3 regions of the Brevibacillus sp. LEMMJ03 genome follow, and region 3 is predicted to be linked to each of the others. Evidence: riboswitches for the same ligand, from Rfam matches in the RefSeq annotation. Region 3 holds a riboswitch; each other region holds the start of a gene.
The links. A riboswitch is a leader RNA that binds a small molecule or an ion and turns the genes downstream of it on or off. The one in region 3 is predicted to bind cyclic di-AMP.

Region 1: it holds a riboswitch for cyclic di-AMP, as region 3 does, so the genes downstream of both, ehuB (ectoine/hydroxyectoine ABC transporter substrate-binding protein EhuB) here and FOI68_RS13380 (C40 family peptidase) in region 3, are expected to answer to the same signal.
Region 2: it holds a riboswitch for cyclic di-AMP, as region 3 does, so the genes downstream of both, FOI68_RS07260 (APC family permease) here and FOI68_RS13380 (C40 family peptidase) in region 3, are expected to answer to the same signal.

What each region holds. Positions count from the first base shown of each region.
Region 1 is NZ_VKJN01000003.1:21,269-25,227, forward strand. It holds gene FOI68_RS04810 (L,D-transpeptidase) at 381-737, opposite strand; gene FOI68_RS04815 (hypothetical protein) at 888-1,487, opposite strand; cyclic di-AMP (ydaO/yuaA leader) riboswitch at 1,822-1,957, shown strand; gene ehuB (ectoine/hydroxyectoine ABC transporter substrate-binding protein EhuB) at 2,162-3,061, shown strand; gene ehuC (ectoine/hydroxyectoine ABC transporter permease subunit EhuC) at 3,097-3,744, shown strand; gene ehuD (ectoine/hydroxyectoine ABC transporter permease subunit EhuD) at 3,748-3,959, shown strand, end outside.
Region 2 is NZ_VKJN01000004.1:186,560-190,518, reverse strand. It holds gene FOI68_RS07260 (APC family permease) at 1-1,280, opposite strand, end outside; cyclic di-AMP (ydaO/yuaA leader) riboswitch at 1,390-1,515, opposite strand; gene FOI68_RS07255 (SOS response-associated peptidase) at 1,751-2,425, opposite strand; gene FOI68_RS07250 (ArsR/SmtB family transcription factor) at 2,600-2,902, shown strand; gene FOI68_RS07245 (LLM class oxidoreductase) at 3,008-3,959, shown strand, end outside.
Region 3 is NZ_VKJN01000009.1:145,949-149,907, forward strand. It holds gene FOI68_RS13370 (sensor histidine kinase) at 1-971, opposite strand, end outside; gene FOI68_RS13375 (response regulator transcription factor) at 972-1,691, opposite strand; gene FOI68_RS13380 (C40 family peptidase) at 1,905-2,522, opposite strand; cyclic di-AMP (ydaO/yuaA leader) riboswitch at 2,528-2,669, opposite strand; gene FOI68_RS13385 (LiaF transmembrane domain-containing protein) at 2,972-3,385, shown strand; gene FOI68_RS13390 (PspA/IM30 family protein) at 3,470-3,959, shown strand, end outside.

The sequences.
Region 1 (3,959 bases), on a different contig from region 3:
CGATTTCGGGTCTATTGGCGTTACTGTCAGCGATCCTTTTGGTTCATCTGCTTTTCGGGAACAACAAAGGTTGAACCAGGAGATGTGAATGGCCGCACGAGCAATTTACATTGTGTTCGGTCGAGGGATCGTCCGCTGTCTATTCGACGTTCCGATCTCAACAACGTAGGAGAGATCATTAGCTGCAACCCCGGCTGCATGCGAAGGAGCACCGGACATGTCAATGCAAAAGCAGCGCATCCAACGATGATGCGCTGCTTTTACCTATTGCTGTTTTTCGGACTCAAAAGCATTTGAATTCAGATACAGCCGGTGGAAAACAGACTGGCACAGCGTCCCAGCAGCGGGAACGCTGTGCCTTTTGTCTGTCCTGCGTGCTGCTACGGGCGAATCTTCACCGGCGTTCCGATGGGCACCCGTTTGGCCAGGTACTCCACGTCCCGGTTGTGCATGCGGATGCAGCCGTGAGAGACGTACTTGCCGATCGAGGCCGGATTGTTGGTGCCGTGTATGCCGTAATGAGGCCTGCTCAGCCCCAGCCAGTAGGTGCCGAACACGCTGAGCGGGCCGCCCGGGTAGGAGTTCGGGTACGGGACTTTGTTGATGATGGTAAAGTCGCCGCGCGGCGTGGATGTGGCAATTTTGCCCAACCCGACGGGAAACGAGCGGACCAGGCGCTGACCGTCGTACAGATCCAGCCGCAGCCTGGAGATGGAAATGCGGATGTGGTACGGGATGATCTTCACCTCCTCGGCCGGTGGTACTGCGTTGTTTTCATCCTATGCAGCCGCACCGTTCCCGTCCTTTGGGAGGGGAAACGAGGTTTTGCGAGAAAACGCATCCGGCAGGACGGCTGGCGCGCTGTCCGCCTGATGCGTTTTGTCGTGTCAGGTAGAGGTTCCCGTGTAGAGTTGCTGCAGCTCAAGCTGATCGGCAACAGGCCACTGTCCGATGCGCTCGTACGCCTGCTCGCTGATCGGCAGCAGAGTGACCGGCAGACCGTGCTGTTCCATCATTTCCTTGGCAAACACCGCATCGGAGACGAACCAGCAGCCGATCTGCTTTTGTGTGCCATCCTTGAACGTAAACCGCATATACACTTCTGCCGTATCCGCTTTTTTTCCCGTGAGGCCGACCCCGATTTCGGTCTTTTGGACCTGGTTCCAGGCGTAGAGCGTTTCCCTGCCGAAGAACGGGTTCAGATGGACACCCTCGCGATCCACATACGCATAGGTGTTCATGGTCAGCCAGAGAAAGAGGATCGTCACCCCGCCCAGGATCAGTTTGACGCCCTTTTTTACGACAAAGGCGGGCAGAATGAAGAGGCCCGCCAGACAGGCGAGCAGCAGCGACATGTGGGACATCAGCCACGTCTGTTCCGGGTAGACGAACAGCCATTTCAACACCGCCATGAACACGGGGAGCAGCAAGATGCCCAACAGGGAGAGCGGCAGGCCAATTTGAAGAGATCGTTTCGTCCAGGCCACTGTCTATTCCCACCTTTTGGTTTGATTTCCACTAGTTTATACGCCGCCGCGTGACGGCGGTTTCAACGCGGGTTCCCGGTCGGTGCGACCAGCCAAGCCCCACCCGGCGCAGCAGGGAGGACAGGAGTCAACGTTTTTACCAGGAATGAACACAGTAGGATATGGAAGGATCTTTTTGGATGAGACTGGTAATTCCAGGTAACTGCGGCTGAGCGGGCCTGATGCGTGAATATCCGGGATTACCGGGGATGAGGCAGGGGCGGGAGTATGGTAACATGAACCCCATGTTCGAGAACGCCAAAATGGCAAAAGGAGCGTGCCGTATCATCATCCAACCACATACGGGCCTAGTTCCGTTGATGACGGAAACGGGGGAACCATCTTCTGGGGTTAATTCTGTTCCAAACAGAAGGGATGCTTCTGCCATCCTACCCGTCAGCTAACCTCGTCGGCTAAAGCAGATCGATCTTACTCGTACACGACATCCGCTTGTGTTGCGTGCAGAGGGCTGTCCGGCACCCGTTCGGGCAGTCCCCCTGTACCCACGTCAGGTTTTCCGTTTTGTTTGCAGGAAAACAGTCGGCGCATTCGCTTTCCGTCTGGAACGGCCCTCCAGTTGCGGAAGCAGTGCGCCGATTTTTTTCTATCCGTTGACGAAGAAAGGAGAGGTGCGAATGAACAGGAGAAGAACGTGGGCAGCCGCTTGGACGGCGCTGTTGTCTGCCGCACTGCTGGCGGCGGGATGCGCCCAGCAGCAGGCCGCCTCGCCCCGCGCGGGGGAAGCGGCGGAAACCACGCTGGAAAAGGCGAAGCGTCAAGGTTTTGTCACGGTCGGGTTCGCCAACGAGAAGCCGTACGCCTACGCCACGCCTGACGGCAAACTGACCGGGGAAGCGGTGGAAGTGGCGCGGGTGATCCTGAAGCGGCTGGGCATCCCTGAGATCAACGGGGTGCTTACCGAGTTCGGGTCGCTGATTCCCGGTCTGAAGGCAAAGCGTTTTGACGTCATCACCGCGGGCATGTACATCACGCCGCAGCGGGCGCAGGAAGTGGCCTTCGCCAACCCGGAGTACGGCATCGGGGAGGCGCTGGCGGTCAAGAAGGGGAACCCGCTCAACTTGCGCAGCTACCCGGACATCGCGGCCCAACCGCAAGCGAGGGTGGCCGTGATGAGCGGAGCGATTGAGATGGAGTACCTGCAGAAGTCGGGCGTGAAGCCTTCGCAGATGGTGGTGGTGCCCGATCAGCCGTCCGCCGTTGCGGCACTGCAGGCGGGGCGGGCGGACGCGATCACGATGACGGGTCCCTCTCTGCAGGCCGTGCTGGACAGCGCCAAGGACCCCGAACTGGAGAGGGTCATGGATTTCGTGCATCCGGTCATCGACGGCAAAAGCGTCCGCGGGTACGGCGCGGCCGCCTTCCGCAAAGAGGACCAGGATTTCGTCGACGCGTACAACCGCGAGCTGCAAAAGCTGATGGAGTCGGGCGAGCTGCTGCACATCCTGGAGCCGTTTGGCTTCACGGAGCAGGAGCTGCCAGGGGAGGAAACGGCGGCGGAGCTGTCGCGGCCCTGAGCCGATTTCGTTCAAACGAAAGGATGTGATGGAACGTGTCCCTGTTTGACCTGCTTCCCTCGCTTGCAAAAGGAGCCGCCCTGACCGTGGAAGTGACCGTCCTGTCCGCGCTCGTCGCTTTCGCGGCATCGTTTCTGGCCGGATTCGGGCGCCTCTCCAGGCGGAAAAGCGTTCGTGCGCTGACCGCCGTCTACGTGGAGGTGTTTCGCGGCACCTCGCTCTTGGTTCAGTTGTTCTGGCTGTATTACGCGCTGCCGCTGTTGGGAGTGGAGCTGCCTCCGCTGGCGGCGGGGGTGATCGCCTTGGGACTCAACCACGGCGCCTACGGCTCGGAAGTGGTGAGAAGCGCCGTCCTGGCCGTCCCCAGAGGGCAGACGGAAGCGGCCATCGCCCTGAACATGACGCCGTGGCAGCGGATGCGGCGGGTGATCCTGCCGCAGGCGTTTGTCATGATGATTCCGTCCTTCGGCAATCTGCTGATCGAGCTGTTGAAGGGAACCTCCCTGATCTCGCTGATCACACTGGCCGATCTCACCTTTCAGGGGATGGTGCTGCGCACGTTTGACGCGTCCCGAACCTTCGAAATATTCGCGCTCGTTCTGGTCGTCTACTTTGCCCTGGCGTACCCGCTGACGCTGGGCATGCGCGGGCTGGAGCGGCGTCTGACGGCGGGGAGGGTGTAAGCCGTGTGGAGCTGGCCGTTTGCGTGGCAGATTGCGCCTGAGCTGTTGAGAGCCGTACAGACGACCATTGCCGCTACCCTGGCCGGCTTTGCCCTCGCGCTTGTCGGCGGACTGCTGCTGGCGTTCGCGCGGCGGGCGAAGCCGAGGGGCGTGTCTCTCGCCGCGGCGGGCGTCATCGAGTTCGTTCGCAGCACGCCGCTCCTGGTCCAACTGTA
Region 2 (3,959 bases), on a different contig from region 3:
ACGATCGTAATGACCGTAACCAGCCCCGTGATCAAGGTGCCGAATCCAATCACGGCAATGCGGGCAATGCCTTTCTTTTTCTCACGCAGGAGCGCTTTCATCATGCCCCATTGGGCGATCGTAAAGGACAGAAACACGCCAACGGCATACAGCGGAATCAACGCGTGCGTATCGCCATGAAAGACGAGTATCAGCAGAATGGACAGCACGCTGAGCAGCGCAATCCCGTTGGAAAACACAAGACGGTCTCCCCGCATTGTCAGCTTCCGGGGCAGGAAACGGTCTTGGGCAATGATCGAGGTCAACTGGGGGAATCCCGTGAAACTGGTATTGGCCGCCAGGAACAGAATGAGCGTTGTGGCCACCTGAATGACGTAGTACAGCGGCCCGCGGCCAAATACATGTTCCGCGATTTGCGACACTACCGTCTCATGTTCTTTGGGGGCGATTCCGAACGCATACGCCAACAGCGTAATCCCAAAAAACATCATCCCCAGCAAAAGCGACATCCATGTCATGGTGATCGCCGCATTGCGCGGCGCCGGCGACCGGAAAGCCGGCACGCCGTTGCTGATCGCTTCCACTCCGGTTAACGCCGAACAGCCTGACGCAAAAGCACGGAACAGCAGCAGCATCCCCGCCCACGTCCACATGTCAGCGGCGGGGGCTGCCCCCTGCGCGTGATAACCGTGCCAGCCCTCTTTCCAGATTTGGATCCCTCCCACCGCGATCATCAGCAGGATCGACAAGATAAAGAGGTACGTCGGGAAAGCGAACACGGTGGCCGATTCCCGAATGCCCCGCAGGTTCAGGATCATGAGGAGCATCACGAGAAAGACAGCCAGCTCCACTCTCCAGGGAAGCAAAGAAGGAAAGGCGGACAGCAGCGCTGCGACCCCGGAACTGATGCTGACGGCAACCGTGAGCACATAGTCGATCATCAACGCCGCTCCGGCCACCAGACTGGCAGGCGTGTTCACGTGCTCCCTGGCGACAATGTACGCCCCTCCCCCAGAGGGAAACGCATGGACAATCTGACGGTAGGAGAGCGTCACGACCGTCAGCAATACCAGAATCGCGATGGCGATCGGGAGGGAATAAGCAAACGCGCCGAATCCAATCAGGGCAAGCACGAGCAAAATCTCTTCCGTAGCGTACGCGACCGATGAGAGCGCATCTGACGAAAAGATCGCCAGCGCTTTCCATTTCGGCAATTTTTCGTGAGCGATTTGCCTTGTTCGCAATGGTGACCCAATGAAGAAACGCTTTAACTGACCAATTGTCATTCGTGACTGACCTTCCTTCGGGTTGGATTTGCCTGGAAAACGAGAAAAAAGGCCACAAAGGTAGTATTACCCTTGCAGCCGCAGCCTCGACATCACAAGTGCATCCCCCTTTCCACAACGCTTACGAGGTTAGCTGACGGATTCGGGCAGTGGAATTAGCCCTACGCATGTTCTGCGATTCACCCCAAAAAGTGGTTCCCCCGCTCTTTCGATTCAGCGTGTCACGATATGAAATTCTCCCTCCAAACATAATCCCGTCTCCCCCAACGTGCAACGGGTACGCCGCTCAATGAAAGCGCATACAAACCTGTCTATGTTTTTCTTTCGAATGAAATCGAATGCACACGCAATAACTCGTGATGGCGGATGGGATGAGCACACGAGGTTCTTTCCCAGGAAAACGCAGCAGGATAAAATAGAAATGGCAAACGCACCGCAGCCAGGCGCTGACGGAGTTTTCCCCGCTATGACCAGGGGGCCTCTTCCAAACACTCCGGCCGGTCGTTTTTCGGATTCCCGACCATCGCCGATACGGGATATGCCTTCATCGCCTGGGGATCGTACGGTACGAGCAGCGACTGCAGCCATTCCGCATCGAACCTGTCCCGGTCGAGCCACGCGCTCTCATGTTCCGGACGCAGTATCACCGGCATCCGGTCGTGGATGTCTGCGACGAGCTCGTTGGGCCGGGTGGTAATGATCGTGCAGGTGTGAAGCTTGTGGCCGTCAGGCGCCGTCCAGGTGTCAAACAGGCCGGCGAAGGCAAAGGGTTCTCCGTCCCGCATGGTGATGCGCATCGGCTGTTTCCCCCGGGCCATCTGCTTCCACTCGTAGAAGCCGTCGGCCGGGATCATGCAGCGCTTGCGTTCGAACAGCCGCCGAAAAGCCGGCTTCTCCCGCAGCGTTTCGGCGCGGGCGTTGATCATCTTGGAGCCGATCTTCTCGTCCCACGCCCACGACGGAACCAGGCCCCAGCGCAGTTGGCCGATTCTGCGGCGACCGCCGTCGGCAAGTATGGCCGGGATGGGCTGGCCGGGAGCAATGTTGTACCGCGGCTTCCATTCAAACGGGATGTCCTGCAGGTGAAATCGGCTCATCAGTTTTTCCGGGGCGGTGACCAGCGTGAAACGGCCGCACATGGGCAATCTCCCTCCTGCCACCAGCTTTCCCGGGCTCAAGGAAAAACATCCCCGTCCAAGCGAGGGAGGGTGTGGTGTTGTCTTCCCCTGACATTGGCGGAATCATGCAGCCAGCCCGCTTTCGAAATGTGGGATACTGTAAGAGATACACGAAAGAAGAATCTGGAGGATATCATGGAACTTTTGGACGTATTGAAAGCCTTGTCCAATGAAACGAGGCTGCAGATCATACAGTGGTTAAAACAACCGGACGTTCACTTTCCCAAACCGCTTCACGGAGACATCCACGAAGACGGGGTTTGCGTGAGCGACATTCAAAAAAAGGTGGGATTGTCCCAATCCACCGTGTCCCTGTATCTGTCCATGCTGCAAAAAGCGGGATTGATAAAAGCAAAACGGATTGGGCAATTTACGTATTACAAGCGGGATGAGGAAAACATCAAAAAAGTGATGGAACGGTTATCAAGGGATCTGTAAGGGGACGGATTTTTACACATTTACACTTTTGGGCTTGTAGGTTCCCTGCCCTTTCTTTTATTATTATATCGACAATTATAGATATATAGATATGGAGGGATCATCATGAACCGGTTTGACAACCACAAGGGTTACACGCGCATGTATCAGGAAAACAAACTGACGCTGGGGCTGTTCTTCCCGCTGGAATCATACCAAGGCAGCGTTCCGGAGATGGACATGGACAAGCAGCTGAAACTGGCCAAACGAGCGGAAGAGCTGAATTTTGCCGCATTGTGGGTCCGGGATGTTCCGCTGCATGACCCCCATTTCGGCGATGCGGGCCAAATGTATGATCCCTGGGTCTATCTGGGATATATTGCCGCCCATACCAAGGAGATCGCGCTGGGTACGGCAAGTATTATTCTCACCCTGCGTCACCCGCTGCATGTCGCGAAAGCAGCGGCATCCGTCGACAAACTGTCCGGCGAGCGCCTGATTCTCGGGGTGGCGACCGGGGACCGTCCGATCGAATTCCCGGCCTTCTCCGTCGATCCGGAAAACCGGAGTCCGTTCTTTCAGGAATCCCTGCTGGTCATGAAAAAAGTGTGGGCGGAGAGTTTCCCTGCGATCAAATCGCCGCGGGTGGACATGTGGAACGGGGACCTCTTGCCCAAGCCGCGACTCGGGGACATTCCGGTGCTGGTTACCGGCCACAGCTCCCAGTCCGTCGAATGGATCGCCCAAAACAGTGACGGCTGGCTGTACTATCCCCGAAACCTGAAATTCCAGTCGGAACTGATCAACAATTGGCGTTCGCTGACGGACGGGTTCAAGCCATTCAGCCAGTCCCTCTATGTCGATTTGACCGAGGACCCGAATCATCCGCCGATTCCCATTCACTTGGGCTTCCGCATCGGGCGCAATCCCCTCATCGGGTTCATCGAAAGTCTGAAAAATGCGGGTGTCAATCACGTGATCATCAACCTGAAATACGGCCAGCGTCCGTTTGAAGAAGTGCTGGAAGAACTGGGCGAAGAAGTGGTTCCGCACTTTCCCGCACTGACCGGCAAGCCGG
Region 3 (3,959 bases):
ATGCGCACCAGGTAGTCCTCGATGACGCCCTTGACAAAGCTTTTCACGTGGATGCGGCTGATGTTCAGCTTGATTTCCGTGCTTTGCTGGGTGAAATCCTGCAGCTCGTCCAGCAGCTTTTCCAGATCGGCCGTCTTTTCCTCGATCTTGCGCATCTGCTTCTGGATCCGCTTGAGATCGGTGACGCGTCCCGATCCGATGTAGGAGGCGTAGCCTTTGATGGTCGTCAGCGGCGTGCGGAAGTCGTGGGCGATGGCCGAGATCAGTTCGGACTGCCGGTCCTCGGCAAGCCGGAGTTCGTCCACCATGTCGGAAAAGTAGCCGAACAACTGGCCAAACTCGTCGTGCGAGCGGTAGGTAAACGAGACGTACCGCTTGCCTTCCCGGATTTCCTGCGTCACGCGGGACAGTTCGCTGACCGGCCGCAGGATCCAGCGGACAAAAAAGGTGAGCAGGATGAGGCCGACCAGCGCGATGCTGCCGTAGATGAACCACAGCATCATCGAGACGCCTTTGGTGGCGAGAATGTCCGATTCATCCGTGTAGAAGTAGATGATCGTATGCCCCTGCCGCGGGGGTTCGTGCTGAAAGTGGTATTCCGCGACCACCTTCAGATCGCTTTTCTCCGGATCGGCCGGACTCGTTTTCAGCGGGTTTTTCAGGTTGTAGGCCTGTGACGTCTTGATGTAAATGGGGTTGCCGTCAGCGTCCGTGACCACCATTTTGTACATCAGGTCTTCCGGAAGCTGTGCCTCCAGCTCCCGCCGCTCGGTCGGATCCTTGAACACGCTGGAGTTCAACAACTGGTTGACCCGCACCTTCTCCGCCGTTTCCTTCTCGTACCGGTACTGGTTGTGCCGGTCCGTCTTCAACTGTTCCACGATGATGTCTTCGAAGACGAACTTGAACAGGAGCAGGTTGAGTACGATCAAGGCGATAAACGAGAGGAACAGCTTGTTCCGGATGCTCATCTACACTTTCTCCCCGATGAATACGTACCCCGTCCCCCATTGCGTTTTGATGAACTGGCGATCCGTCTCCAATTTTTCGCGCAGGTTCTTGATGTGCACGGTGACCGTGTTGAGCGAGCCGTAGCCGTATCCCCAGACGCGGTCGTAGATCTGCTCCCGCGTGAAGACGATGCCCGCGTTTTCGGCCAAAAAGGTAAGCAGTTGAAACTCCTTGGTGGACAGATCGATCTTTTGGTCGTTGACGTAAACGGAGTACGTTTCCTTGTGAATTTCCAGCCCCTTGAACTTCAGGACGGTAATGGAGGATGCCGAGGTCTCTTTCTCCGCCGCCTCCTCGCTGTGACGGCGAATGCGTTCGTAGCGGCGCAGGTGGGCGCGGATGCGGGCAAGCAGTTCTTCCGTGTCAAACGGCTTGGTGATGTAGTCGTCGGCGCCGATCTCAAAGCCGACCACCTTGTCGACCGCTTTGCCCTTGGCGCTGAGAAAGAGGATGGGCAGCTCCCACTCGCGGCGAATCTGCGAGCAGAGCTCGTAGCCGCTCATGCCGGGCATCATGATGTCGAGCAGAATCAGGTTGGGCTTGGTGCCCGACTTCAGCAGTTCCAGCGCCTGCTCGCTGCTCTGCGCCGTGGAAACGTCGTATCCTTCGCTTCCCAAAATATCTTCCAGCAGCTCGAGTATTTCCTCGTTGTCGTCCACAATCAAAACATGGTCTTTCACCGGTACTCTCCCCCAGTCACCACATGTGTTCTGGTCCTATTCCTTTTATCATATCACGGTTTGCCCGCACGCGGGGACATAATCCCGTCCTTCCCGGCCGGACAGTCCAGGCAGCGTCGAAAAACGGATGTTACTACCTCTTGACACCAGGTGCTAAACAAATCCAGAAAAAGCCAGAGACCTGTCGTCCCTGGCTTGTACGCTGTGCGTCGATTACTGCTGCTGCCGCGGTTGTGATTGCTGCTGCTGTTGAGTTTGCTGCTGTTGTGGAGTCTGGGGCTGTTGTTTCGATTGTTCTTGCTGCCGCTGCGGCTGCTGCTTCGCATCGGGCAGCGATGCTGCTTGTACCGGTTTCTTTTTCTGTGGAGCCTCGGCAATGGCCTCAAGCACAGGCAGGGCAATCCGTTTGGCGCCCACAAAGCGCTTGCCCCAGTAATACGGATCGTTCAGCCTCGTGTTGACGACTCCTTTGCCGCTCTCCGCGTGTACAAACATGCCGTTTCCGATGTAGATGCCCACGTGTGAAATGCTGCGCCCGTTGGTGTTGAAAAAGACCAGGTCACCCGGCTGGAGATCGCTGCGGGACACCGGTACTCCCAACTTGAATTGGGCGGACGACGAATGAGGCAGATCTACACCCAGCGCGTCAAACACATAGCGCGTAAAACCGGAGCAGTCAAATCCGTTTTTGGTCGTGCCGGACGACTTGTAAGGAGCGCCGTACAGGTCGTTGACGACACCCATCAAGGAAGATTCCTCCTGGGCGTGTGCAGCGCCGGCTCCCATTGCAAGCATCCCGGCGATGAAGAGAGTAACCACCGTTTTGCGCAAGAGAAACTGCTCCTTTCCTGAGCCTACGAGGTTAGCTGATGGGTTCGGTCGAAAGGATTGCCCTAGGCGGCCGGCAAGCGGCGGCCATTCACCCCGAAAAACGTGGGTCCCCCGTTTCCGCATAGCGGAATTCGGCTAATTTCGATGTTTTTTTACACGCACTCCAGCACAATTCAACACGTGTCCGATTTTTCCTGTCTTTTTGCTTGGTTGTTCACAATTTTGACACAAAATGTTGTCATAAATCGGAAACGATTCGTGTCGACCATGCCGGCGCACGATTCGCCAAAGCGCGGGTGCATGCTTGTCCGATTGCGGAAGGAAGGCGTCTCCGCCCCGGGACGGAGGGAAAAACCAACCGCCCGCCCGTTATGGCGAGCCCTGTCAGCCGTCTACAATAAAGCCATGAGGGTGACACCCAAACAAAGTCGATGGGAGGGTAGCAGTTGATGAGCGAGCGGTCTGGAAAAGTGCTTCTCGGACTGGTCCTGCTGCTCATAGGCGGGTTGGTCTTGCTGGATCAGATCGGCATTGACGGCGGCGATCTGCTCGGTGTGCTGATTCCCGGGCTGATCATGCTGTACGGCGCCCGCAAAGTGATGGGAAGTTCAGGTTCGCGTTTTAGCGGCGTACTGATCTTTCTGTTCGGGTTCCTGATGCTGATCGGCAAGCTGCATCTGCTGTTTCACGCCGTGCTGGCCATCGGGGTCATTTACCTGGGCTTCCGCTTGCTTCGCCAACGGGATGTGCCGGATCACCCGGTTCCGACCGTCTGGGAGCGGCAGTGGGCACAGCGCGTGCTGCGAGAAAATGACGCATTGGATCGATGGGAGCAAAGCGTAACCAAGCGGCAGCAGCCGTAATCCCCGCGCCGGCATGGCCGGGTCGCAGGACAAGGATGTTAAAACAACCATGATCATGTGATATGATGAGGAGGACAAGTGACAATGGGTATCTTGAAACGCTTGCGTGATTTGACGGTGGCTTCGGTGAACGACGTGCTGGATTCGATGGAAGATCCGGTGGTAATGCTGAACCAGTACATGCGTGACATGGAAGTGGAGATCGGCCAGGTGGAAGTGGCCGTCGCCCGTCAGGTGGCGCTGGAGAAGAAATTCCGCCAGCAGTGGGAAGAGGCGCTCGCCCTCGTGGAAAAACGGGATCGCCAGGTAAAACTGGCGCTAACCGAAGGCGAAGACGAACTGGCGCGCCGCGCGCTTGCCGACAAGAAGCAGTACGAAGCGCGTGCCCAGGAGTACGAGGCGCTCTACCAGTCCGCTTCGGAAGCGGCGCAAAAGATGCGCGAAAAGCTGGCTGAGCTGAAAGAAGAGTTTTACAAGATGCGGGCGAAAAAATACACCCTGATGGCCCGCGCCCAAGTAGCCAAGACGCAGAAGCAGGTGAATCAGGCCATCGTCGGGATGGGCAGCGAAACGG